Regions from separate parts of the Serratia sp. L9 genome, predicted to be linked through region 4. Evidence: predicted binding sites of a transcription regulator. Region 4 holds the regulator's gene; each other region holds the start of a gene.

Region 1 (5,823 bases), 990 kb from region 4:
CCAGTAATGCACCTGCCCTTCAACCGCGCGGTACATCCAGCCGGTTTCACAACCGCCAGCCAGCACAATACCAAAACCGAACAGCAGGCCGCCCAGCACAGCGTTTGGCCCGGCCCACATGATCTTTGGTGCGACCCCCAGTTGCACGTAACTGAAGATGCCAATAGCGCTCACCGCCATGCCGAGAATTATCGCTTTAGCCATATGAGTACGGCCCGTGATCCACAAATCGCGGAACGCCGAGGTAAAGCAAATCTGTGCCCGTTCGATCAGCAGGCCAAAGCCGATCCCGAACAGCATGGCAATGCCGAGTTTCGGGGCATCAAACAGCGTCCATAACGACCAGGCAACGGTAAGACAAAAGATCACCATACCCAAGCGGAAGCGACGGCGCGCCTGCTCAGGCCTTTGCGTTAACGGAGATGCCGATTTAACTTTTTGCAGCTTCACAGGTATACGGAACATCGGCAGCAGGGTGAATTTGGCACCAAAATAGGAGCCCACCGCCGTCGCTAATGCGAAGAACCAGGCATGCACCGAGAACTGAGGAATGCCGGTAAAGAAGGCGGCCAAGTTACATCCCATAGCCAGGCGTGCGCCAAAACCGGCAATAATGCCGCCTAACAACGCCTGGACTATACGAATACGGTGCTGTGGCATGCGCAATTTGATGTTGTTGGCCCAAAGCGCAGCGGCGATGCAGCCAGCAAACATGCCGATTATCATCCGGCCATCAATGCGTTCCAGCGGTGTGCCCTGCAGGCCAATCACTTTGAAGTAACCCCACTGCTCCGGGTGGAAGCCAAACCATTGCAGAACGTGACCGCCCCAGCGGGTGAACTCGCCGGTCACCGCCCAGAAGGTGCCGGTCATACCAAAATAGTAAGTAGAGAGGATCCCGGCCGCGATTACCGCCGGTAAAGGTGCCCAAAAGCGCACCAGGTATTGAGATTTGAATTGCTGCCAGCTCATGGCATCTCCTGCACGTTACATCCGTAAGATAAACCTTGCGAATGATACGCCATTTATCCCCGTTAGCCGCTATTCAGACGTAAAAAAACCAGCCCGAAAGCTGGTTTTTGGTTTGATTAACCGTAAAAGGTCAACTCAACAATTATGCATCACCAAAACGGCGACGTGGAGCAGCTGGTGCTGCTGCATCATCACGACGTGGTGCTGGCTTGCCATCGCGGTTGAAGTTGCCGCCACGACGTTCGCCACCGGCGTTACCGCCTTCACGACGATCACCGAAAGAACGACGCGGAGCGCCAGCGCCTTCACGGCGTTCACCACCGTTGGACGGGCGGCCATTACCACGACGCTCACCACCGTTACCAGCACCACCATCACGACGCTCACGGCGTTCATGCGGCTGCGCATCACCCAGCAGTTGCATATTCATCGGCTTGTTCAGAATACGGGTACGGGTGAAGTGATTCAGGATCTCGCCCGGCATGCCTTTTGGCAGCTCGATGGTGGAGTGAGAAGCGAACAGCTTGATGTTACCAATGTAACGGCTGCTAATATCACCTTCGTTAGCGATCGCACCAACGATATGACGAACTTCCACACCGTCATCACGGCCCACTTCAATGCGGTACAGCTGCATTTCGCCAACGTCACGACGCTCACGACGTGGACGCTCAGCGCCACCGTCACGGCTGTCTGGACGCGAATCACGACGACGGTCGCTACCACGTTCGTCACGATCGTTGAACTCACGACGCTGGCGTGGTTTGAAGACCGGATCCGGTGGCAGGATCAGAGGACGTTCGCCCTGAGCCATTTTCAGCAGTGCTGCGGCCAAGGTTTCCATTTCCAGCTCTTCTGCCGGTTGCAGTTTAGCCAGCAGCGCACGGTACATATCCAGATCGCTGCTTTCCAGCTGCTGTTGTACTTTAGCGGCAAACTTGGCCAGACGGCGCTCACCCAGCAGTTCTGCGTTTGGCAGTTCTACTTCTGGAATGGTCAGCTTCATGGTGCGTTCAATATTACGCAGCAGGCGACGTTCGCGGTTTTCCACAAACAGCAGCGCACGGCCAGCACGACCAGCACGGCCGGTACGGCCGATGCGGTGAACGTAAGACTCTGAATCCATAGGGATATCATAGTTTACTACCAGGCTGATACGTTCAACGTCCAGACCACGCGCAGCAACGTCAGTGGCGATCAGAATATCCAGACGGCCATCTTTCAGACGCTCCAGGGTTTGCTCACGCAGTGCCTGGTTCATGTCACCGTTCAGTGCCGCACTATTGTAACCACTGCGCTCCAGCGCTTCGGCCACTTCCAGGGTTGCATTTTTGGTACGTACGAAGATGATCGCAGCGTCAAAGTCTTCTGATTCAAGGAAACGAACCAGCGCTTCGTTTTTACGCATACCGTGCACCGTCCAGTAGCTCTGGCTGATGTCTGGACGAGTCGTGATGCTGGACTGAATGCGTACTTCCTGCGGCTCTTTCATAAAGCGGCGAGTAATACGGCGGATCGCTTCCGGCATGGTTGCAGAGAACAGCGCGGTCTGATGTTCAGCCGGGATCTCCGCCATGATGGTTTCAACGTCTTCGATAAAGCCCATGCGCAGCATTTCGTCGGCTTCATCCAACACCAGGCCTTTCAGGCTGGAGAGGTTCAGGGTGCCACGCTTAAGGTGGTCCAGCAGACGGCCTGGCGTCCCTACGACGATTTGCGGGCCCTGACGCAGAGCGCGCAATTGCACGTCATAACGCTGGCCGCCGTATAAGGCAACCACGTTCACGCCATGCATGTGTTTAGAGAAATCGGTCATTGCTTCAGCAACCTGAACCGCCAGTTCGCGGGTAGGTGCCAGCACCAGGATTTGTGGTGCTTTCAGGGCTGCATCTAAATTGTGCAGCAGTGGCAGCGAGAACGCCGCAGTTTTACCACTACCGGTCTGTGCCATGCCCAGCACGTCGCGGCCGTTCAACAGGTGAGGAATACACTCAGCCTGGATCGGTGATGGTTTTTCGTAGCCCAGATCGGTCAGAGCAGCGATAATAGGAGCAGACAGCCCCAGGTCAGCAAAAGAGGTTTCAATCTCAGTAGTCATGTACACGTGCCTCATTAATAATGGCTGCCAGTCTACATAACTCGTCGAGAAAATTTTCAGTCATTTTCATTGAAAAGTGTGAACCGGCTCAAATTAGATTATAAAACAGACAAAAAAGCCCTCGCCCGCTAAGGCGATTACTTTGGTTAAAAACCAATGTATATCAGGCTGATTACCCTTAATTTTTCAAGTTACCGCTGCGTTAGCCGCTCTCTCTCACCCTCGTCACTTAGTCAACTAAGCTCCCAGGGATCCGTTCGATTGCCGCCTTGCCGCAACCCGAAATCTATTGGGTATAGTGTCCGTCAGCTATTGCTGGTCCGATTCCGATAGGTCGTCTTGTTCTTGGCCTAATAGCGCCAATTCCAACAATGCATAGCGGTGCTCAACAAAGTTATGAACGTTGTTAGCCACCGTCAGTTTGAACAGCGCCGAAGCGGTGTCCTTGTCCCCCAGACTTAGGTAATGTTTACCTAAATAGAAGTCAGTTTCACTGAGATGCTCAGCGAGCGAAGTGTTATCCGTTGCATCTGCCTTGAGGCTTTCCATCAGCGTTTTTTCGCTGATTTTGCCCAGGTAGAATTCGACAATATTCCATCCCCATTGCCCTCTGTCCGCTTTGTCAGAACGTTGCTGAAGCGCAACGATGGCTGCCTTGGGATCGATTTCTCTTTCCACCAGGTAAAGCCATAACGAACGGAAGGGATCGTTTGGGTCGTCTTGATAAAACGCCTGCAGATCATCCTGCGCCAACGGGAAGCGGCCGCCATAATACAGTGCGATGCCCCGGTTTAAACGCGCGTAGTTATAAGTTGGATCAAGCTCTAGTACAGAATCAAACGCTTCATAGGCAGCATCAAAATTGCCTGCCTGCGTTAAGTAAATGCCCAGGTAGTTGAAAACTTCCGGCATATCAGGACGTATCGCCAGCGCTTGCGAAAAATCGTTGCGCGCTAGTGCACGTAGCCCGAGGCTATCATACAGCACACCGCGCTCATATAAAAGCTGCGCGCGCTCATCGTCCGTCAGTGCCCGGCTGGCAAGTATTTGTTCCATGCGCGCCAAGATCACTTCCTGCTGCAGTGTTGGCTGCAAAGGAATAGCCAGAACTTCGTCTTTACGCCAATCATGGTTGCTGCATCCTGCCAGCATGAGTGCTGTCGCAACGTAACACCAGCGCAAGAAAGGCTTCATTTCCCACTCCCGAAGACAAACATTGGATGAACGTCCTGTCCTCCGCTTGCTAATACGCGAGTATCCTACCCACGCGATAAGAACAGCCCCTGCCTTGCGGCAGGGAGCTGTAAAACTTCTGATACAGTTACTCTGCTTCTGGTGCAGGAGCCGCAGACGCTTCTGGCGCTGTCGCTTCTTTGATGCTCAGGCGTACACGGCCCTGGCGATCAACTTCCAGTACCTTAACCGGCACTTCCTGGCCCATCTGCAGGTAGTCGGTCACTTTCTCTACGCGCTTGTCTGCGATTTGAGAGATGTGAACCAGACCTTCCTTACCGCCGCCGATGGCCACGAAGGCACCGAAATCAACGATACGGGTTACTTTACCCTGATACACACGACCAACTTCGATCTCAGCGGTGATCTCTTCGATGCGACGAATCGCGTATTTCGCTTTATCGCCATCGGTCGCTGCAATCTTGACGGTACCATCATCTTCAATTTCGATAGTAGTGCCAGTCTCTTCGGTCAATGCACGGATAACAGAACCGCCTTTACCGATAACATCTTTGATCTTGTCTGGATTGATCTTGATGGTGTGAATACGTGGTGCGAATTCAGAGATATCACCGCGTGGCGTGCTGATTGCCTGTTCCATCACGCCCAGAATGTGCAGACGCGCACCCTTGGCCTGGTTCAGAGCTACCTGCATGATTTCGCGGGTGATGCCTTCAATTTTAATGTCCATCTGCAGCGCGGTGATACCTTCACGGCTACCGGCCACTTTGAAGTCCATGTCGCCCAGGTGATCTTCGTCACCCAGAATATCAGACAGAACCACAAAGTTTTCTTCTTCTTTCACCAGGCCCATCGCGATCCCCGCAACGGCTGCCTTGATAGGCACACCTGCATCCATCAGCGCCAGAGACGCGCCACAGACGGAAGCCATTGAAGAGGAACCGTTGGATTCAGTGATTTCAGACACCACACGTACGGTGTACGGGAAATCTTCTGGTTTAGGCATCATAGCCAATACGCCACGTTTTGCCAGGCGACCATGACCGATTTCACGACGCTTCGGTGAACCGACCATGCCGGTTTCACCTACCGAGTACGGAGGGAAGTTGTAGTGGAACAGGAAGCTGTCGGTTTTCTCGCCCATCAGCTCATCGATATTCTGTGCGTCACGCGTGGTCCCCAGCGTGGCGGTAACCAGCGCCTGAGTCTCACCACGGGTGAACAGTGCAGAACCGTGAGTACGTGGCAGAACGCCAGTGCGCACGTCCAGACCACGGATCATGTCTTTTTCGCGGCCATCGATACGTGGCTCGCCACGCAGCACACGGCTACGTACGACGTTTTTCTCGACGCTGCCCAGGATGTCTTTGATTTCTGACGCATCCAGCGTTTCGTCTTGTGCCAGCAGAGCTTCCACTACGCTGTCTTTGATCGCATCAACCTGCGTGTAACGCTCTTGTTTCTCGGTGATGTGGTAAGCATCGCCCAGACGGCTTTCTGCCAGTTCGGCCACGCGCGCATGCAGCGCTTCGTTGATCGCAGCAGGCTGCCAGTCCCAC
Region 2 (5,823 bases), 650 kb from region 4:
GCAACGGTAGACCGGCGCTGGCGCGAAATTTAGGCAGGAAGGTGGCATGTCTGCACAACCGGTAGATATTCAAATTTTTGGCCGCTCGTTAAGAGTCAATTGCCCGCCAGAACAACAAGATGCGTTGAACATGGCAGCAGAAGATCTTAACCAACGGTTGCAAGATCTTAAAGTTCGCACTAGAGTCACAAATACTGAGCAACTCGTTTTTATCGCAGCATTGAATGTCTGTCACGAACTTGCTCAAGAACGCTTGAAAACGCGTGACTATGCGGCCAATATGGAACAACGAATTCGTATGCTGCAACAGACCATTGAACAAGCATTGCTTGAACAGGGTCGCATCTCTGAACGTCAGGATGCACAATTCGAATAACTTAAGTTGCTGAAGTTGAAGGCTTCGGCAATGAGTAAAAATTTCTCTGAGATGTTTGCCAGCGGGCCAGTCCCCTGAGCCGATATTTAGTACCAACAGAATGTGATGATCCATGATCGGTGTGCATGCTCGGCCCGTCCGAGAAGCCTTAAGATTGTGACAGCACGTTCACCTTGAACCATGGGTTCAAGGGTTACAGCCTGCGGCGGCATCTCGGAGATTCCCTTCACCTTTATTTTCAATGTGTTAACTCACTACAACTACAAGACGCGGATCTGGCACCATGTCATTTCAACCGCAGTTTTCTCAGCAGCGCCAAACCATTCGTAATGAAATCCGCCAACGACGCAGAGCCTTAACCCCTACTCAGCAGCAAAATTTTGCCCAGCGAATAGCGACCCGCGTCACACAGCATCCACACATTCAAGCGGCTCAATCGATTGCGGTATTTCTTTCTTTCGATGGTGAACTGGATACCGGCCCGTTGATTGAACAGCTATGGCAACAGGGCAAGCGGGTTTATCTGCCGGTATTGCACCCGTTCAGCCCTGGCAACCTGTTGTTCCTGCGATATGCTGCAGATACACCGCTGGTTCGCAATCGCTTCAAGATCCTTGAGCCTGCGCTCGATGTGCGCAGCGTTTTGCCGGTATCGCAGTTGGATGTCGTGCTGACCCCGCTGGTGGCTTTCGATTCCCTGGGGCAGCGCTTGGGGATGGGAGGTGGGTTTTACGATCGTACTTTGCAGAACTGGCGGCAAGGTGGGCCTTACCCGATAGGCCTGGCACACGATTGCCAGCAGGTCAGTGCATTACCTATAGAGCAATGGGACATTCCCCTGCCCGAGATCATCACCCCCTCACAAACCTGGGCGTGGCAGAGTGCATCATAAAAAAGGCCGGATTGCTCCGGCCTTTTGTCCATCGTATACCGCATCGTAAATACCCTGTGAATTTCACGCTGCCGCTAGGTATCTAGCTTACTTATCCCCGTAAGGGACGAAACCCACGGATGGGTTTCGTAATAGCAGATAACAACGCTGCAGCTTGAAAGACGGCGGGTAATTAGAGCAGCAGGCGGGCTCGAATTGTCCCTTCAATTGCTTTCATACGTTGCAAGGCAGCTGCCGCACGCTCGGTTTCCGCTTCGATGTCGATCACCACGTAACCGATTTCCGAGCTGGTTTGCAGATATTGAGCCGCGATATTCACCCCTTCTTCAGCAAAAATCTGGTTAATCTGCGTCAGGATGCCTGGGCGGTTTTCATGGATATGCAGCAAACGGCTGGAGTTCGGGCCATGGGCTGGCAGCGAAACTTCTGGGAAGTTGACCGCCGACAATGTTGAACCATTGTCGGAGTATTTCGCCAGTTTTCCAGCGACTTCGTCACCGATATTTTCCTGCGCTTCCTGAGTGGAACCCCCGATATGCGGCGTCAACAGCACGTTGTCGAATTCACATAGCGGCGAATCGAACGGATCGCTGTTGGTGGCGGGCTCTTCCGGGAATACGTCGATCGCCGCACCGGCCAGATGATTGCTGGCCAAAACCTTACACAGCGCCGGGATATCTACCACCGTCCCGCGTGAGGCGTTAATCAGGATCGCACCCGGCTTCATCAGCGCCAGTTCTTCATCACCGATCATGTTCTTGGTCGACAGCGTTTCCGGTACGTGCAACGTCACCACATCGCTCATATTGAGCAGATCTGACAGGTGGCGCACCTGCTGGGCATTACCCAAGGGCAGCTTGTTCTCGATATCGTAGAAGAACACTTTCATACCCAGGCCTTCTGCCAAGATGCCGAGCTGAGTACCGATGTGGCCGTAACCGATGATGCCCAGCTTCTTGCCACGGGCTTCAAACGAACCCACGGCCAGCTTTTGCCACTGGCCGCGGTGTGCCTTGGCGTTAGCCATTGGGATACCACGCAACATCAGCAGCAGTTCCCCCAACACCATTTCGGCCACGGATCGAGTATTGGAGAACGGAGCGTTAAACACCGGAACACCGCGTTTGGTCGCCGCTTTCAAATCAACCTGGTTGGTACCGATACAGAAACAGCCCACTGCCACCAGTTTCTCTGCGGCAGCGAAAACTTCTTCAGACAGATGCGTACGCGATCGGATGCCGATGAAGTGTGCATCACGGATGGATGCCTTAAGTGATTCGGTGTCTAATGCACCTTTGTGATACTCAATGTTGGTATATCCGGCAGCACGTAGATTATCTACCGTGCTCTGATGAACCCCTTCCACCAACAGGAATTTAATCCTGTCTTTCTCCAATGATACTTTTGCCATTTACCCGACCCTATGTTCAGACTTCAGAAGTGGCTGTTTCCCCTCCAGCTTCCACATTGCTGCCTGCTCGGCAACAACCTGAAATCAACAGCACGTCCTCCAACATAACAAAAATAACGCGCCCGGCAATACAAACGATTGCTTGCCCGTTAGCACAAGGCTCAGTGATGCCAGCGGTTTCTGGTGGAAAATGCCATTGGGAAAGAATTCGGCAGGAGCTTAGTGGAGGTTATTACCGTAATGTGACATATGTCACCAAAATTAACGGTTTTAAGAAAAGATGTTTTAAGACAAGAATTATGCGAAACGGGAGAGTCGCGCCAGGGCATCCTCTCCCAAAACTGTGTAGTACTTTATTTGACTACTTTCACACCATTTGGTGTGCCGACCAACGCAACATCGGCGCCACGGTTGGCAAACAGGCCGACGGTGACGACACCGGCAATCCCATTAATCTTGTTTTCCAGTGCGATAGCATCAAGGATATTGAGATTGTGAACATCGAGGATCACGTTGCCATTGTCGGTCAATACATTCTGGCGGTATTCCGGCAGGCCACCGAGCTTCACCAGTTCACGCGCCACGTAAGAACGCGCCATCGGGATCACTTCTACCGGCAGCGGGAACTTACCCAGTACGTCAACCTGCTTGGTTGAATCAACAATGCAGATAAACTGACGGGCAATCGCGGCAATGACTTTCTCGCGGGTCAGGGCTGCGCCCCCTTGATCATCTGCATCTGGCCATTGATCTCATCGGCGCCATCAACGTAGATATCCAACACATCCACTTCATTGCTATCGAAGACGTGGATCCCCAGGCTTTTCAGTTTGGCGGTGGAAGCGTCAGAGCTGGAAACAGCCCCTTCGATCTGATGTTTGACCGAGCCTAAAGCGTCAATAAAGTGAGCGGCGGTAGAACCCGTACCCACCCCCACGATAGTGCCCGGTTTCACGTATTCCAGTGCCGCCCAGCCTACCGCTTTTTTCAGTTCATCCTGAGTCATGATGTGTTCATTGCCTATATACGAAAACGTGTGCGTATTATAGGGTAAATCCCCGTTGGCACCTTAGGCTAAAACACACTTATTTAAGCTGCCGCACATTTCTCGCCTTCCGGATGAAACTGATCCACGCGCGTGCACCGGGATTTTTTCACCTGAAAAAACGTAAAAATGTGGCATAGTGCCTGAATCAACTTACTTTAAGGGATATCCACTGCGATGAAACGCCCAGACTATAGAACCTTGCAAGCGCTGGACGCAGTGATACGTGAACGTGGCTTTGAACGCGCGGCACAAAAACTTTGTATCACTCAATCGGCGGTATCTCAGCGTATCAAGCAGTTGGAGAACCTGTTCGGCCAGCCATTGCTGGTTCGCACCGTGCCACCACGTCCAACCGAACAGGGTCAAAAACTGCTGGCTCTGCTGCATCAGGTGGAATTGCTGGAAGAAGAGTGGCTGGGGAATGACAACGGCATTGATACACCGTTGCTGCTGTCATTGGCGGTCAACGCCGACAGCCTGGCAACCTGGCTGTTACCAGCGCTGAAACCGGTGCTGGCCGATTCCCCTATTCGCCTGAATTTGCAGGTAGAAGATGAAACCCGCACCCAGGAACGCCTGCGCCGGGGGAGGTAGTTGGGGCTGTGAGTATCCAGCCGCAACCGCTACCAAGCTGCGTGGTGGATCAATTAGGGGCTTTGGACTACCTGTTTGTCGCCTCAAAAGCCTTTGCCGAGCGCTATTTTCCTAACGGTGTAACCCGCTCTGCCCTGCTAAAAGCACCGGCGGTGGCGTTTGATCACCTTGACGATATGCACCAGGCATTTCTCCAGCAAAACTTTGACCTTTCACCGGGCAGCGTGCCCTGCCATATCGTTAACTCGTCAGAGGCGTTTGTTCAGCTGGCACGGCAAGGCACCACCTGCTGTATGATCCCACACCTGCAGATAGAGAGGGAATTAGCCTCTGGGGAATTGATCGATCTGACGCCGGGCCTGTTCCAGCGCCGCATGCTGTTCTGGCACCGTTTTGCTCCAGAAAGCCGCATGATGCGTAAAGTGACCGATGCTCTGTTATCGCACGGCCACCAGGTATTAAGGCAAGATTAGAACTCAGAGCGCAGCCCGTGCGCCCCGAGATAACACCGCTTACTGCGCAGCGTTGCGTTGCAACTCAAACACCACATCCACCTGATCGTCAAAGTGAATGGTCTGCTGCTCGTAAGTCTGCGCCGCATCGGCTTCTGGTGCGGCAGAGGCGGTTTTAAACATACGGGCTACAGGCATCGGCTGATAGTTGGCAACATGATAGCGAATGCTGTATACCGGCCCCAACGTGGCCTTAAAGCCCTGAGCCAATGAAGCGGCCTGCTGGGTTGCATTTTCAATAGCCTTCTGGCGCGCCTGCTCGCGATAGACATCCGGCTTCGCTACCCCCAATTCAACCGCACGGATTTCGTTCAGACCAGATTTCAACGCTCCATCCAGCAGCTCATTCAGTTTATCCAACTGGCGCAACGTCACCTGCACCTGGCGTACTGCACGGTAGCCTTTCAGCACCGACTCACCGGTTTTCAGATAGTCATATTCTGGCTGAGTACGCAGGTTGGCGGCACTGATATCTTTCTTTTCAATACCGTTTTTTTGCAGGAAGTCGAAGTATTGCGCCACGCGCTCATCGACCTGTTTTTCGCTTGCGCGGCGTCTTTAGAAGAAACGCTGACTTCGATCGCCAGCGTGGCAATATCCGGGGTGGCGTCTACGCTGGCCGTACCGGAAGTGACTACGTGCGGCCCTTCCGGCAGTTCTGCCGCTTGCAGCGCCAGCGGTAACGTTCCGAATCCAATCATTGCGGCCATGGCCAATACTTTCAGCTTCACAGTGTCTCCTTGAATAGCAAATTGCCTGGCATAAAACCTAACACATCCTTGAGGAGTTTAAATTCGGATTAGTGACAAACTCTTATAAATTGGCACCGTGCCAGGCCAGTTGCAACGCAATGGCCCACATAACCAATCCGACCAAAACGTTGATAATGCGCTGCGCCAGCTGGGTTCTCAGCCACGGGGCCAACCACGAAGCCAGCAAAGCCAGACCAAAGAACCAGATAATTGAAGCGCTGACCGCGCCAAGGGCAAA
Region 3 (5,823 bases), 210 kb from region 4:
AGAGATCGAACCAGGTTAATAGAGCGTTAATGAGGCGTTGTAAATTAGGTGTGACTGTTGATGTTCAATTTGTGCAACTATTTCATTCTTCACCACGCCTTATTTTTACAGAAAACAGCATGGTGGAGTCATATGCCTCTCTCTGCGAAATTATACAGAGAGAGGGGGCGGTATGAATTATCCTTCCAGCTCAAGCACGGGTTTTCTCTTGAGTATTACGCGCAGGACAAAGTAATAGACGATGCCGATTGCCAGCCAACTGAGGCCGAGGGTCTTGGCTTCAATATCCATTTCGTACAGCACAAAGCCGATGATGGCCAGACCGATCAGCGGGAACAGCAGGTGCTTCACCCAGGCGGTGGATTTCTGGCGGATGATATAATGGTTAATTACCGACAGATGCAGAATTAAAAAGCCCATCAACGCACCGAAATTCACCAAACGGCTCAGGTTGTCGATGCTGCCATTAAAGTACAGCCCAGACCCCAGTGAGATAACCGCCACCAGCAGGGTACTGACGTAAGGCGTTTTAAAGCGGGGATGCACCTTGGCCAGGATCTTCGGCAATTGGCGATCGCGGCCCATGGCGAACAGGATCCGTGAGATGGCGGCCTGTGCGACCAGCGCATTGGCGATCCCCCACGAGAGTGCGGTCGCCCAAATGGTGGCCTGTTTTAGCCAGGAACCGCCCGCTAGACTGGCAGTGTCATAGAATGCGGTATCCAGATTGGTGAAGTTTTTGCCTGCTGCCAGATCGGCGGCGATCCAGGTTTGCAGGATAAACAGCGTCCCCACCAGCAGCAGTGCGTACAGCGAGGCTTTCCCCACCGCATCGGCTCCCCCTTTGCTCTCTTCAGACAGCGTTGAAATGCCGTCAAAGCCCAGGAACGACAGCACCGCGATCGAAACGGCACCCATCACCAGCGGCAGGCTGAATTTCTCGGCATTGTAGAGCGGATTCATTGTCAGGCCGCCGGCACCTTCACCGGAATAGAGCGCAGTCAGACCCATAACGACAAAGAGGGTCAGGATCACGATTTCGGCAACCAGAATATAGCGGTTGGCCCTGGCGGTGAACTGAATACCGACCAGGTTAATCGCACTGTTGATCACGATAAACGTCACGATCCATAACCAGGCCGGGACGTCTGGCAAGATCGGGCCTAGCGCCGCCGCGCTGACAATATACAGCAGCGAAGGAACCAAAATATAATCCAGCAGTATCAACCAGCCGGCAAAGAAGCCGACGGTTTCATGGATGCCACGCTGTGCGTAAGCGTAGACCGAGCCGGAAACCGGGAATGCGCGGGACATCGACCAATAGCTCATGGCAGTGAAGAACATTGCCACCATGCCGATCAGGTAGGCCAGCGCCACCATGCCCTGTGCGCCTTCCCAGACATAGCCGAATACGCCAAATGGCGCGATCGGCACCATAAAGATCATGCCGTAAATCACCAGATCTTTCAGGGTCAGAGTACGGTGCAACTCCTGCTTATAGCCAAATTGTTCTACAGACATGGTTTGGCTCCTAATCCAGCTGGATATTTAATTGCTCTGCAACGCTGCGTGGCAGAGCGAAGCGGCAGGTTTTCAGCGGATCCACCACCTGGCAGATTTGCAGATCGCCAGTAATGCTCATCAGGTTGATGGCGTCGGCCAGTGAGACATTGCTGTAATCCGCGACGAAGTGCGCCATATTGCGGGTGGCCAGTTGAGCGGCTTCATCCAGAGTTTCGGCTGAGGCAAGGGTGTAGAGCGCCTCTGGGGTGCTTATCATTGGGGTTGGCAACGCGCGGTTTTTTACCACCGTCAAATTCACCACCACTTCGCCAGGGATTTCCAGCCCACAGACTGAAACTTCGCCATCGCCCATCGCGGCATGCAGATCGCCAAGTGCAAACAACGCACCGGGAACGTTAACCGGCAGCCAGAGCGTGCTGTCTTCGGTGATGATTTTACAATCCATGTTGCCGCCGTGTGCATCCGGTGTGCCACAAGACACCGGCACGTCAGCCGGGGCAACGCCAATAACGCCAATCATGGGTTTTAACGGCCAGCGCACGCCGCCGGGCAGCAATGCGAAGCCATCTTCTAACGGCACGGTACGGATCTGCGGGTGTTGCAGCTCATCACCGAGCACGCCCAGACCTGGCGCGGTGACCATGACTGCCTGATGGCTACGGGGCGTAATGCGCTTAATCTCTACGCGCAGTACATCGCCAGGCATCGCATCCTGCACATAAACCGGCCCGGTTGCCGGATTAATACGGCTCCAATCCAGTTCGGTAAAGGCCGCCTGTTCGCAAGCAATCTGATCTTCGAAGCAGTCGCAGGTTTCAAAACAAACGTCGCTACCACTGACAATACTGGCCACAGGGGCATTATCACGCGACATGGTATAGACCACGTTCGTGCGGGGAATTTTTTCCATGGGGATTCCTGATGTTGTGCTGAGTTTTTATTATTAACGGCGTTAGTTTCAATTTGGCGATCCAATGCCAATCTCCTTGCCAGAATCAATTAATCACACCCGCAGGGGCGGAAGCAAGCACCGGAAAATACCGTCATAACGGGTATTTCGACCGCCTTGGCAGGAAATTCTTAAAAGTATTATCGCCACGATTTTTTACGTTTAAATGTGGCATTTATTTCCGCATAACCGATCGGTTGATCAGAAAGAAAACAGCATTGTTATCAGGAGAGAACGGGAATCAAATGAAAGTTATTACTTGCGATAATTGATATGAAAGAAATGAGAAATCGATTTTATAGCGTGAACAGCTATATATGTCGTTTTGCATCTTTGGTTATTTCCCTGGAGTAAGCTCCAGGGTTTAGGGGGAATTAACGATAGCCCTGATAAACTTCTGCTACCCGTGTGAAATACTCGGTCAAATAGTTGATACACACCTGAACCTTCAACGGAAGTTTGTCTTTTTCAGTATACAGGGCATACACCGGGCGCGGTTCAGAATGGTAGCGTTTGAACAGGATCTCTATCTCGCCGTTTTTGATTTCTTCTATTACCCACATCAATGGCACATAGGCGATCCCGGCCCCGGCCTTCAACCAGCGGATCATGGTTTGTGAATCGTTGGTCACGAAGCGCCCCTGGGGAGAAATACGCGTGCTGATCCCTTCTGGCGCCATCAGTTCAAACTCACTGTCTGGCCGCACGCTGTACTCCAGCCAGGAGAAGTTCACCATATCGCTGGGCTTTTGCGGCGTACCGTTCAGCGCAAGGTAGTTCTTGGCGGCGCAAACCACCATCGGCATTGAGCCCAGGCGTTTGGAGAACAGATTGGAATCGCGCAGGGCGCCGGTGCGGATCACCACATCCAGGCCATCGGCAATCAGATCCGGCGCCGGGATGCCGGTGACCAGGTTTACCTTCAGGCCTGGGTACTCTTGCAGCATTTCAGCGGTCATGATCGCCAGGACGTTTTGCGCCATGGTAGAAGAGCTGCCAATGCGTAATGTGCCGATGGGAGTATTGTTCAACGCATAAAGTTGTTCATGTACCTCGGTGGCCTCCTGCAGCATGCGGCGGCAACCCTGATAGTAGATTTTACCGGCTTCGGTCAGGCCGATACTACGTGTACTGCGGTTAAGCAGCTTCACCTGCAGATCATTTTCCAATTTGGATACTGTCTGGCTGATGGATGAAACGCTCATGTCGAGCTGGCGTGCCGCCGCAGTAAATGAACCGCATTCAACGACTTTGGCAAACACGGACATACGTTTTAGTCTTTCCATTGTTCACTCTGGCTTAAAAGTGATTTAGATCACAGATTGTTGATGAGTTGATAGTAAGCAGGCTAATATAACGCGTCGGGTATATCCTGCGTCTTTCTCGTCGTAACGAGAAATTCAGTGGATAAAAGACCTTCTGAACGCTTGGGCGTGGTCAGCTATGTCTCGGTACTCTGCCGTGGCCGAACGATCCCTCCGGTAATCCTGCATTTCCTTTCGCGGACGTATGTTCTGAGTTTACCCCTTTTTCAGGTTTGAGACCTTAGCAGGGTGCGCTTGACGTCCGCTCAAGATAATGTAAATGAAGTGTTAAATAAGAAGGGCGCAATCCCGGTGCAGTAAACAATCAAGGAAAAAGTATGAGTTTGCTTCCGGTTATGGTCATTTTTGGACTGTCGTTCCCGCCGGTATTTTTTGAGCTGTTAGCGTCGCTGGCACTGTTTTTTATCCTGCAACGCTTACTGCAACCGACAGGAATTTACGATTTTGTCTGGCATCCGGCGTTGTTTAATACCGCGCTGTATTGCTGTCTGTTTTATCTGATTTCTTGTCTTTTCGTTTGAGGTCGCAGTGAAAACTTTTTCATTAAAAATAACCCGGGTTGCCATCACGTTGGTGGTGATCCTGCTGGCGGCTATTGGGGTGTTTAAAACCTGGGCGTTTTACACCGAATCACCGTGGACACGGGACGCCAAATTCACCGCCGATGTGGTGGCGATCGCACCGGACGTTAGCGGCTTGCTGACGGACGTGCCGGTTACTGATAACCAACTGGTGAAACAGGGCCAGATCCTGCTGGTGATCGACCAGCCCCGCTATCAACAGGCGCTGGCGGAAGCCAACGCCGATGTGGCCTATTACCAGACGCTGGCGGCAGAGAAGCAGCGTGAGGCCGGCCGCCGTACGCGCCTGGGGATCCAGGCGATGTCCCAAGAAGAGATCGACCAGTCCAGTAACGCGTTACAGACCGTGCAACACCAATTGGCGAAGGCGATGGCGGTGCGCGATCTGGCCAAGTTGGATCTTGAACGTACCACGGTGCGTGCTCCAGCCGACGGCTGGGTAACCAACCTGAACGTCCATGCGGGGGAGTTTATCACCCGTGGCTCCACTGCGGTGGCGCTAGTGAAGAAAAACAGCTTCTATATTATTGCCTATCTGGAAGAAACCAAACTTGCCGGCCTGAACAAAGGCGACCGTGCAGAAATTACTCCGCTGGGCAGTAACCGCATTATGCACGGCACTGTCGACAGCCTGGCTGCCGCGGTAAATAACAGCAGCAGCACCGTAGACAGCAAAGGGCTGGCAGCTATCGACAGCAATCTGGAGTGGGTGCGGTTGGCGCAGCGCGTGCCGGTGAAAATCATTCTGGATGAGAAAGATCAGCAACACCCTTATCCGGCCGGGACTACGGCTACCGTGGTGATCACTGGCAAGAGCGATCGTAATCTCGACAACGGTTCACCTTTTACCCGATTGATGCATCGGTTGCGTGAGTTCGGCTAATGAACAGCCTAACCTTTAATCGACTCAGGTTTGCCTTCAAGCTTAGCTTCGCGATTGTTTTCGCGCTGTTTGTCGGTTTTCACCTTAACCTGGAAACCCCCGTTGGTCAGTGCTGACGGCGGCGCTGGTGGTGGCGGGTCCGGCCTTCGCCGCCGGTGGGGAACCCTTCTCCGGGGCCATTCGCTATCGTGGCTGGCTGCGGATTATCGGTACTTTTGTCGGTTGCTTTGTGGGTTTGGTGATTATCGTGATCTCTGCTCGTGCGCCGGTGGTCATGCTGATGCTGTGTTGCGGTTGGCTGGGGATCTGTACCTGGATTTCCTCACTGGTCAAAGTCGAGAACTCCTATGCGTGGAGCCTGGCAGGGTATACGGCCCTGATTATCATCGTCACTTCGATCACGACGTCTACCTCGTTGCTGGCCGCGCCGCAGTATGCCGTTGAACGCTGTAGCGAGATTGTGCTCGGTATTATCAGCGCGGTATTGGCCGACCTGCTGTTTTCACCTCGCTCGATCAAGGAGGACATCGATCGTGCGGTGGATCAATTACTGATTGGTCA
Region 4 (5,823 bases):
CAGTGCTAAAAAGATAAAGGTTGTCATATAGTCGTGACTGAGAGTGATCAAATACCCCATGGCGATCGGGGCGACAAAACCCCCCAATGTCCCGCCGGTATTGATCAGCCCCATCGCGGCTCCCATCACTTCCGTAGGCAGGCGCTTCATAGGCAGAGTAAACACCGTGACGAACGACGCCATCAGGAAGATATAGCCGAGGAACAGGAACAGGCTGGCGGCCAGCGCCGACTCGCTGGTAAACACCAGCCAAATGCACAGTGCGCTGAGTAAAGAGCTGAAAAAGATAACCAGGGGCTCACGCCCTTGCAGATAGCGCCCCACCAGCCAGCCGGTGCCGAGCGAAGAGATCCAGATCCCCAAACCGCCGGCGGCCACCACCATGCTGGAAATGCCAATCGGCATTCCACGCTGCTGGACCAGGAATTTCGGCAGCCATGCCATCAGGCCGTATGAAGGGATGTTGATGCAAAAGATCGCCACAAACAGCAGCAGGACAATCGGGCTTTTCAGCAAGGCTTTATAAGTGACTCCCGCCGCTCCCGGCTGAGCACGTTCCGCCTGAGGGGGTTAGGCACCAGCCACAGGATGCAGGCTGCAATCACAAAGGCCAGCAGGCCAAGGGCTGAGAACGAACCGCGCCAACCGATATGATCCAGGCAGTACACCGCCACCAGCGGCCCAAGGGTCATCGCCAACCCGGCGGAGGAAAGCAGAATAGATTGCGCAAACGTCCGCTCTTCCAGCGGGAAATTCGCCACCACCGCCTTGGCGCAGGAACATGGATAACCGGAATGGCCAATGCCGGACAGGAAACGGAAGGTGACCAGCAGCCCCAGGCCGAAGCCCAACACGCCGAAGCACAGGGCAAATCCCCCTAGCAACAATAGCGAGCTGCACAACACCTTCTTAAAGCCAAAGCGGTCATTAAGCCAACCCGCCGGTATCTGGAACAGCGAATACGCCAGGAAAAACATGCCGGTGATATAACCCAGCTGTTCCGCCTGCAAATTAAACTCACGCTCGATGGGCAACAGTGCAAAACCCATCACGGTTTTATCGATGTAAACCACGACATAACCTACAAACAGCAAAAAAATCATCAGTGAACGATTTTTCATCGCTGATATTCCTTTAAGTTATCACCCAGGTAAGCCTCCGGCAGGGCAGGCGTATTATGATAGTGTGATCTGAATCACTTTATATTTTTAATAACAATCACTTATATCAACAACATCGAAACTAGCGGCTTTTTAATGGCGGCATAAGATACAATTTTGTAAGGGGTGATACTTTTTACTGATAGGGACAGGAATGCGCTACTTACCGAAGTTACAGCAGCTAAAGGTATTCCAGCAGGTGATCCGCAGCGGCAGTATTCGCGGGGCTGCGCGTGCGCTGGGGCAATCTCAACCGGCGGTGAGCCGTACCATCCGCGAACTGGAACAGATCCTGGAAACCCAATTGATCATTCGCAGCAGCCAGGGGATGACGCTGACCGAAACTGGCCGGGCATTTGCCCTGCGGATGCAGTTGATTCTGGAAGAATTACAACGTGCCGCCGACGAGATCCAGCAGTTGAACCAGCATTCGCAAGGCAGCGTGGCTATCGGTTGCTCTTCTTTATTGGCACTCACGGTATTACCCGCACTGGTCGAAGACTTTAAACAGCCGTTCCCGCAGGCCAATGTGCTGATCCGCGAGGCGCAGCTTTCCACCTTGCTGCCCGCCCTGCGCGAAGGGCGTCTGGATTTTGCCGTAGGCACCGTAAGCCAGGAGCTACCCCTGGAAGATTTGGTTCGCGAACCGCTGTTCAGCGCATCATTTTGCATCATCGCCCGCCAGGGCCATCCGCTGGGACAGGCGACATCGCTTGATGAGCTTTGTGAGGCCAAATGGTTATTACCGGAAACTGATATGGGGTATTACCAGCAACTGCAATCGGTGCTCGGCTCGTTCTATCAGCAATTGATCCACGCGCCTATACGTTCAGACTCGGTGGTATGTGGGTTGAATATGGTTATGCAGACCAACTATCTGACCATCGTGGCACGGGCGATGAGTGCGCCGTTTAATTTGCAGCACCAACTGGTGACGTTACCTATCGACAGCCTGCCGCAGGCACAGTATTGCGTGTTGTATTCGCAGAAATCGCCACTGACCGTAACGGCGCGGCGATTTCTGGATTTATTGCGCCTTCATTGCCAGCGCTACGCCTGGTAAGGCTCAGGCTACTTCGCGGATTTCAAAGCTGTGGGTGATGTTGGCAGCTTTGCCCAGCATCAGCGAAACGGAGCAGTACTTCTCGGCAGAAAGGTCAACCGCGCGCTCTACAATCTTATAGGTCAGCCCTTTGCCGCTAACAATAAAATGCAGGTTGATATGGGTAAACAAACGAGGGGCTTCCTCACGACGCTCAGAGGTCAGCTTCACCTCGCAATCACGAACGTCGTTACGGCCTTTTTGCAAAATAGCCACCACATCGATGGCGCTGCAACCGCCTACGGACATCAACACCATCTCCATTGGGCTGGGTGCTTTATCACCAGCGTTTCCATCCATCAAAATCTGATGGCCAGACGCAGATTCACCCAAGAATGTCAGTCCTTCCACCCACTTAACTCTTGCCTGCATTTTGTACACTCCGGTTAATTTCTCAAAAACAGGGTACGCTTTCGTATAGAAACTGGCAACGGAACCTGACGCTAATCATGCTGAAGCGAGACAACACAAGACACCCGCCTCACTCTGTGCTACAAACAGAGCCGCAACAACTCTTTCCAGGTCACCGATTTCAGGGAAATGTCCAAGGAAAGGCCCCTATATTGGTATGTTAACAGAATGTAGCTTGCAGCACTTCGCGCAAGTTAATATGCTAGAGCACAAGCGTATTTCTATAACACGCCTCAAAACCTGTTGATAGCCACAACTAAAACCCCAGGCTATAAGCACGTTTTACAGGGAACTCTGACCCCTGTGATACAAGGCAGCGATAACAACAGAGGATAACAGCGAATGGTTCTCGGCAAACCGCAAACAGACCCGACTCTTGAATGGTTCCTGTCTCATTGTCATATCCACAAATATCCATCAAAGAGTACGCTGATTCACCAAGGTGAAAAGGCCGAAACGCTTTACTACATCGTGAAAGGCTCCGTTGCGGTGCTGATTAAAGATGAAGAAGGTAAAGAGATGATCCTGTCCTACCTTAACCAGGGGGATTTCATCGGCGAGCTTGGATTATTTGAAGAAGGCCAGGAACGTAGCGCCTGGGTAAGGGCAAAAACGGCCTGTGAAGTGGCTGAAATTTCCTACAAGAAATTCCGCCAGTTGATCCAGGTTAACCCGGATATTCTGATGCGCCTGTCCGCTCAGATGGCAAACCGCCTGCAAATTACCTCAGAGAAAGTGGGTAACCTCGCCTTCCTTGATGTTACCGGCCGCATCGCGCAAACCTTGCTGAACCTGGCAAAACAGCCTGATGCCATGACTCACCCAGATGGCATGCAGATCAAGATCACCCGCCAGGAAATTGGCCAGATCGTCGGTTGTTCACGTGAAACCGTTGGTCGTATTTTGAAGATGCTCGAAGATCAGAATCTGATTTCCGCTCACGGCAAAACCATTGTCGTGTACGGTACACGTTAATCCCTGAAGAAGCGGCGCATCAATGCGCCGTTTTTTTGCCTGCTGAATAGCAAACCATGTGGCGCCGCCTGATTTACCACCCGGAAGTCAACTATGCACTGCGCCAAACGCTGGTGCTGTGTTTACCGGTGGCTTTTGGCCTGCTGATTGGTAACCTGCAATTGGGCATGATGTTCTCGCTGGTTCCCGCCTGCTGTAATATCGCCGGGCTGGATACGCCTCATAAACGCTTTTTCAAACGCCTGATGGTTGGCGGTTCGCTATTCGCCATCAGCAGCATTTTGCTGCAACAGGCTCTGCTTTGGCACCTCCCACTCCCCTTACTGATGCTGGTTATGGCGCTGCTGCTTGGTGTCAGTGGTGAAATTAGCCCACTGCATGCCCGCCTGCTGCCTGCAGCACTGGTTGCCGCCATCTTCTCTCTCAGCATGGCCGGTACCGTCCCGATATGGCATGCCCCCTTGCTGTATGCCGTAGGCACCGCCTGGTACGGGCTGTTTACCTGGTTCTGGTTCAAATTGTGGAAAGAGCAGCCGATGCGCGAATCCCTGAACCAGCTCTATCGGCAGCTAGCCGACTATTTTGAAGCCAAATACTCGCTGCTGACTCAACACACCGATCCAGAAACTGCTCTGCCACCGCTGCTGCAACGCCAGCAGAAAGTGATGGACCTGATTAGCCTGCTGTATCAGCAGCTCAACTTTCTGCCCCATACCAATAATCTGGAGCAAAAACGCCTGCGCCGCACTTTCCAGGTAGCGCTCGATCTGCAGGAGCACATTACCGTCAGCCTGCATCTGCCGGAAGAAGTGCAAAAGCTGGTTGAGCAGAGCCAGGCCGAAGCAATTATCCGCCGTAACGCCCAGGTGATCGCGGCACGCCTGCGCATAGTGGCCGACGATATTCTCTATCATCGGCACTCTGCCCGTTTCAGCATGAAGAACGAGCTGGCCGCGCTGGAGAAAGTGGCCGCTCAGCATGCCGATAATCCGGTTGGTCAGTTCTGTTATTATCACTTCAGCCGCATAGCGCGCCTGCTGCGCACCCAGCACCCGCTGTATCGCCGCAACCTGATGGCCAACCAGACACGCCTGCCGTTCTGGCCTGCGGTAGCCAGCTACCTGTCGTTTAAATCCAACGCCCTGCGTAATGCGGCCCGGCTAGGGGTGATCTTGGCGGTAGGCAGCAGCCTGGGCATGATTTTCAACCTGCCGAAACCCTATTGGATCTTACTGACCATCATGCTGGTCAGCCAGAACGGCTATAACGCCACACGGGTAAGGATCCAGCACCGTGCGCTCGGTACGCTGGCCGGGCTGGTGATTGCCGCCGGGCTGTTACAACTGCAACTGCCAGAGAATGTAACGCTGAGCATCATGCTGGCAATGACTCTGGCGGCCTATCTGATCTTGCGTAAGAACTACGGGTTGGCGGTAATGGGGTTCACCGTTACGGCGGTCTACACGTTGCAAATATTGGCACTCGACGGCAGCCATTTCCTGATCCCCCGGCTGATCGACACCCTTATTGGTTGCGTGCTGGTGTTTGGCGGCACCATCTGGCTATGGCCCCAGTGGCAGAGTGGCCAACTGCGTAAAAACGCCCATCAGGCGCTGGAGCAAGAACAGACGGCATTGCGTTTGCTGCTCAAAGAACAGGAACCGGACGCCACCCAGTTGGCCTATGCGCGTATGCAGGTCAATCAGGCGCACAATGCGCTGTTTACCTCGCTCAATCAGGCGATGCAGGAACCGGGGTTTGAATCGGACTATCTGGCAGATATGCGGCTGTGGATCACGCATAACCAGTTTATTGTCGAACACCTGAATGCAATGACCATTTTGGCCCGCGAGCACTATATGCTGACGCCGAAACTGGCGCAGGAGTATCTGCAAAGTTCTGAAATTGCACTGCAAAGTTGCCAGCAGCGGCTGGAATATGATGGCCCGAGCACCAACAACAGCATTATGCGTTTACCGGATCTGCACCCGGATATGCCAGTCACCGAAATGGAGCGCCACCTGCGGCGTATTCTTTCGCACCTGAGCGTGATGCATACCATTTCGTCACTGGCCTGGCGCCAGCGGCCGCACCACGGGATCTGGCTGAAGCGGAAATTACGGGAAAGCTGATAGTGCAGGAGCGTAATCCTTGAAGATGCTGGCTTATACTCAA

The links. Region 4 encodes CRP, which controls carbon source genes, mostly activating them, when cyclic AMP is high. Its sites were predicted from a motif close to ATGTGANNNNNNTCACAT; they were not measured.
Region 1: the regulator CRP is predicted to act here: its motif matches at 3,147-3,164, upstream of yrbN (protein YrbN).
Region 2: the regulator CRP is predicted to act here: its motif matches at 2,920-2,937, upstream of serA (phosphoglycerate dehydrogenase).
Region 3: the regulator CRP is predicted to act here: its motif matches at 3,777-3,794, upstream of aaeR (HTH-type transcriptional activator AaeR).

The regions. Positions count from the first base shown of each region.
Region 1 is NZ_CP192591.1:554,938-560,760, forward strand. It holds gene yedE (selenium metabolism membrane protein YedE/FdhT) at 1-972, opposite strand, end outside; gene ACQ86O_RS02640 (DEAD/DEAH family ATP-dependent RNA helicase) at 1,115-3,070, opposite strand; gene yrbN (protein YrbN) at 3,060-3,140, opposite strand; gene nlpI (lipoprotein NlpI) at 3,380-4,264, opposite strand; gene pnp (polyribonucleotide nucleotidyltransferase) at 4,392-5,823, opposite strand, start outside.
Region 2 is NZ_CP192591.1:2,191,853-2,197,675, reverse strand. It holds gene zapA (cell division protein ZapA) at 47-376, shown strand; RNA gene ssrS (6S RNA) at 417-600, shown strand; gene ACQ86O_RS10460 (5-formyltetrahydrofolate cyclo-ligase) at 660-1,268, shown strand; gene serA (phosphoglycerate dehydrogenase) at 1,441-2,679, opposite strand; partial or broken gene rpiA (ribose-5-phosphate isomerase RpiA) at 3,033-3,685, opposite strand; partial or broken gene ACQ86O_RS10445 (LysR family transcriptional regulator ArgP) at 3,902-4,794, shown strand; partial or broken gene ACQ86O_RS10440 (oxidative stress defense protein) at 4,834-5,564, opposite strand; partial or broken gene argO (arginine exporter ArgO) at 5,647-5,823, opposite strand, start outside.
Region 3 is NZ_CP192591.1:1,756,067-1,761,889, forward strand. It holds gene ACQ86O_RS08310 (APC family permease) at 178-1,521, opposite strand; gene ACQ86O_RS08315 (acetamidase/formamidase family protein) at 1,532-2,434, opposite strand; gene aaeR (HTH-type transcriptional activator AaeR) at 2,848-3,759, opposite strand; gene aaeX (p-hydroxybenzoic acid efflux pump operon protein AaeX) at 4,116-4,319, shown strand; gene aaeA (p-hydroxybenzoic acid efflux pump subunit AaeA) at 4,327-5,262, shown strand; gene aaeB (p-hydroxybenzoic acid efflux pump subunit AaeB) at 5,393-5,823, shown strand, end outside.
Region 4 is NZ_CP192591.1:1,542,063-1,547,885, reverse strand. It holds partial or broken gene ACQ86O_RS07185 (MFS transporter) at 1-1,049, opposite strand, end outside; gene ACQ86O_RS07180 (LysR substrate-binding domain-containing protein) at 1,315-2,223, shown strand; gene ACQ86O_RS07175 (OsmC family protein) at 2,227-2,634, opposite strand; gene crp (cAMP-activated global transcriptional regulator CRP) at 3,016-3,648, shown strand; gene ACQ86O_RS07165 (YccS/YhfK family putative transporter) at 3,705-5,780, shown strand.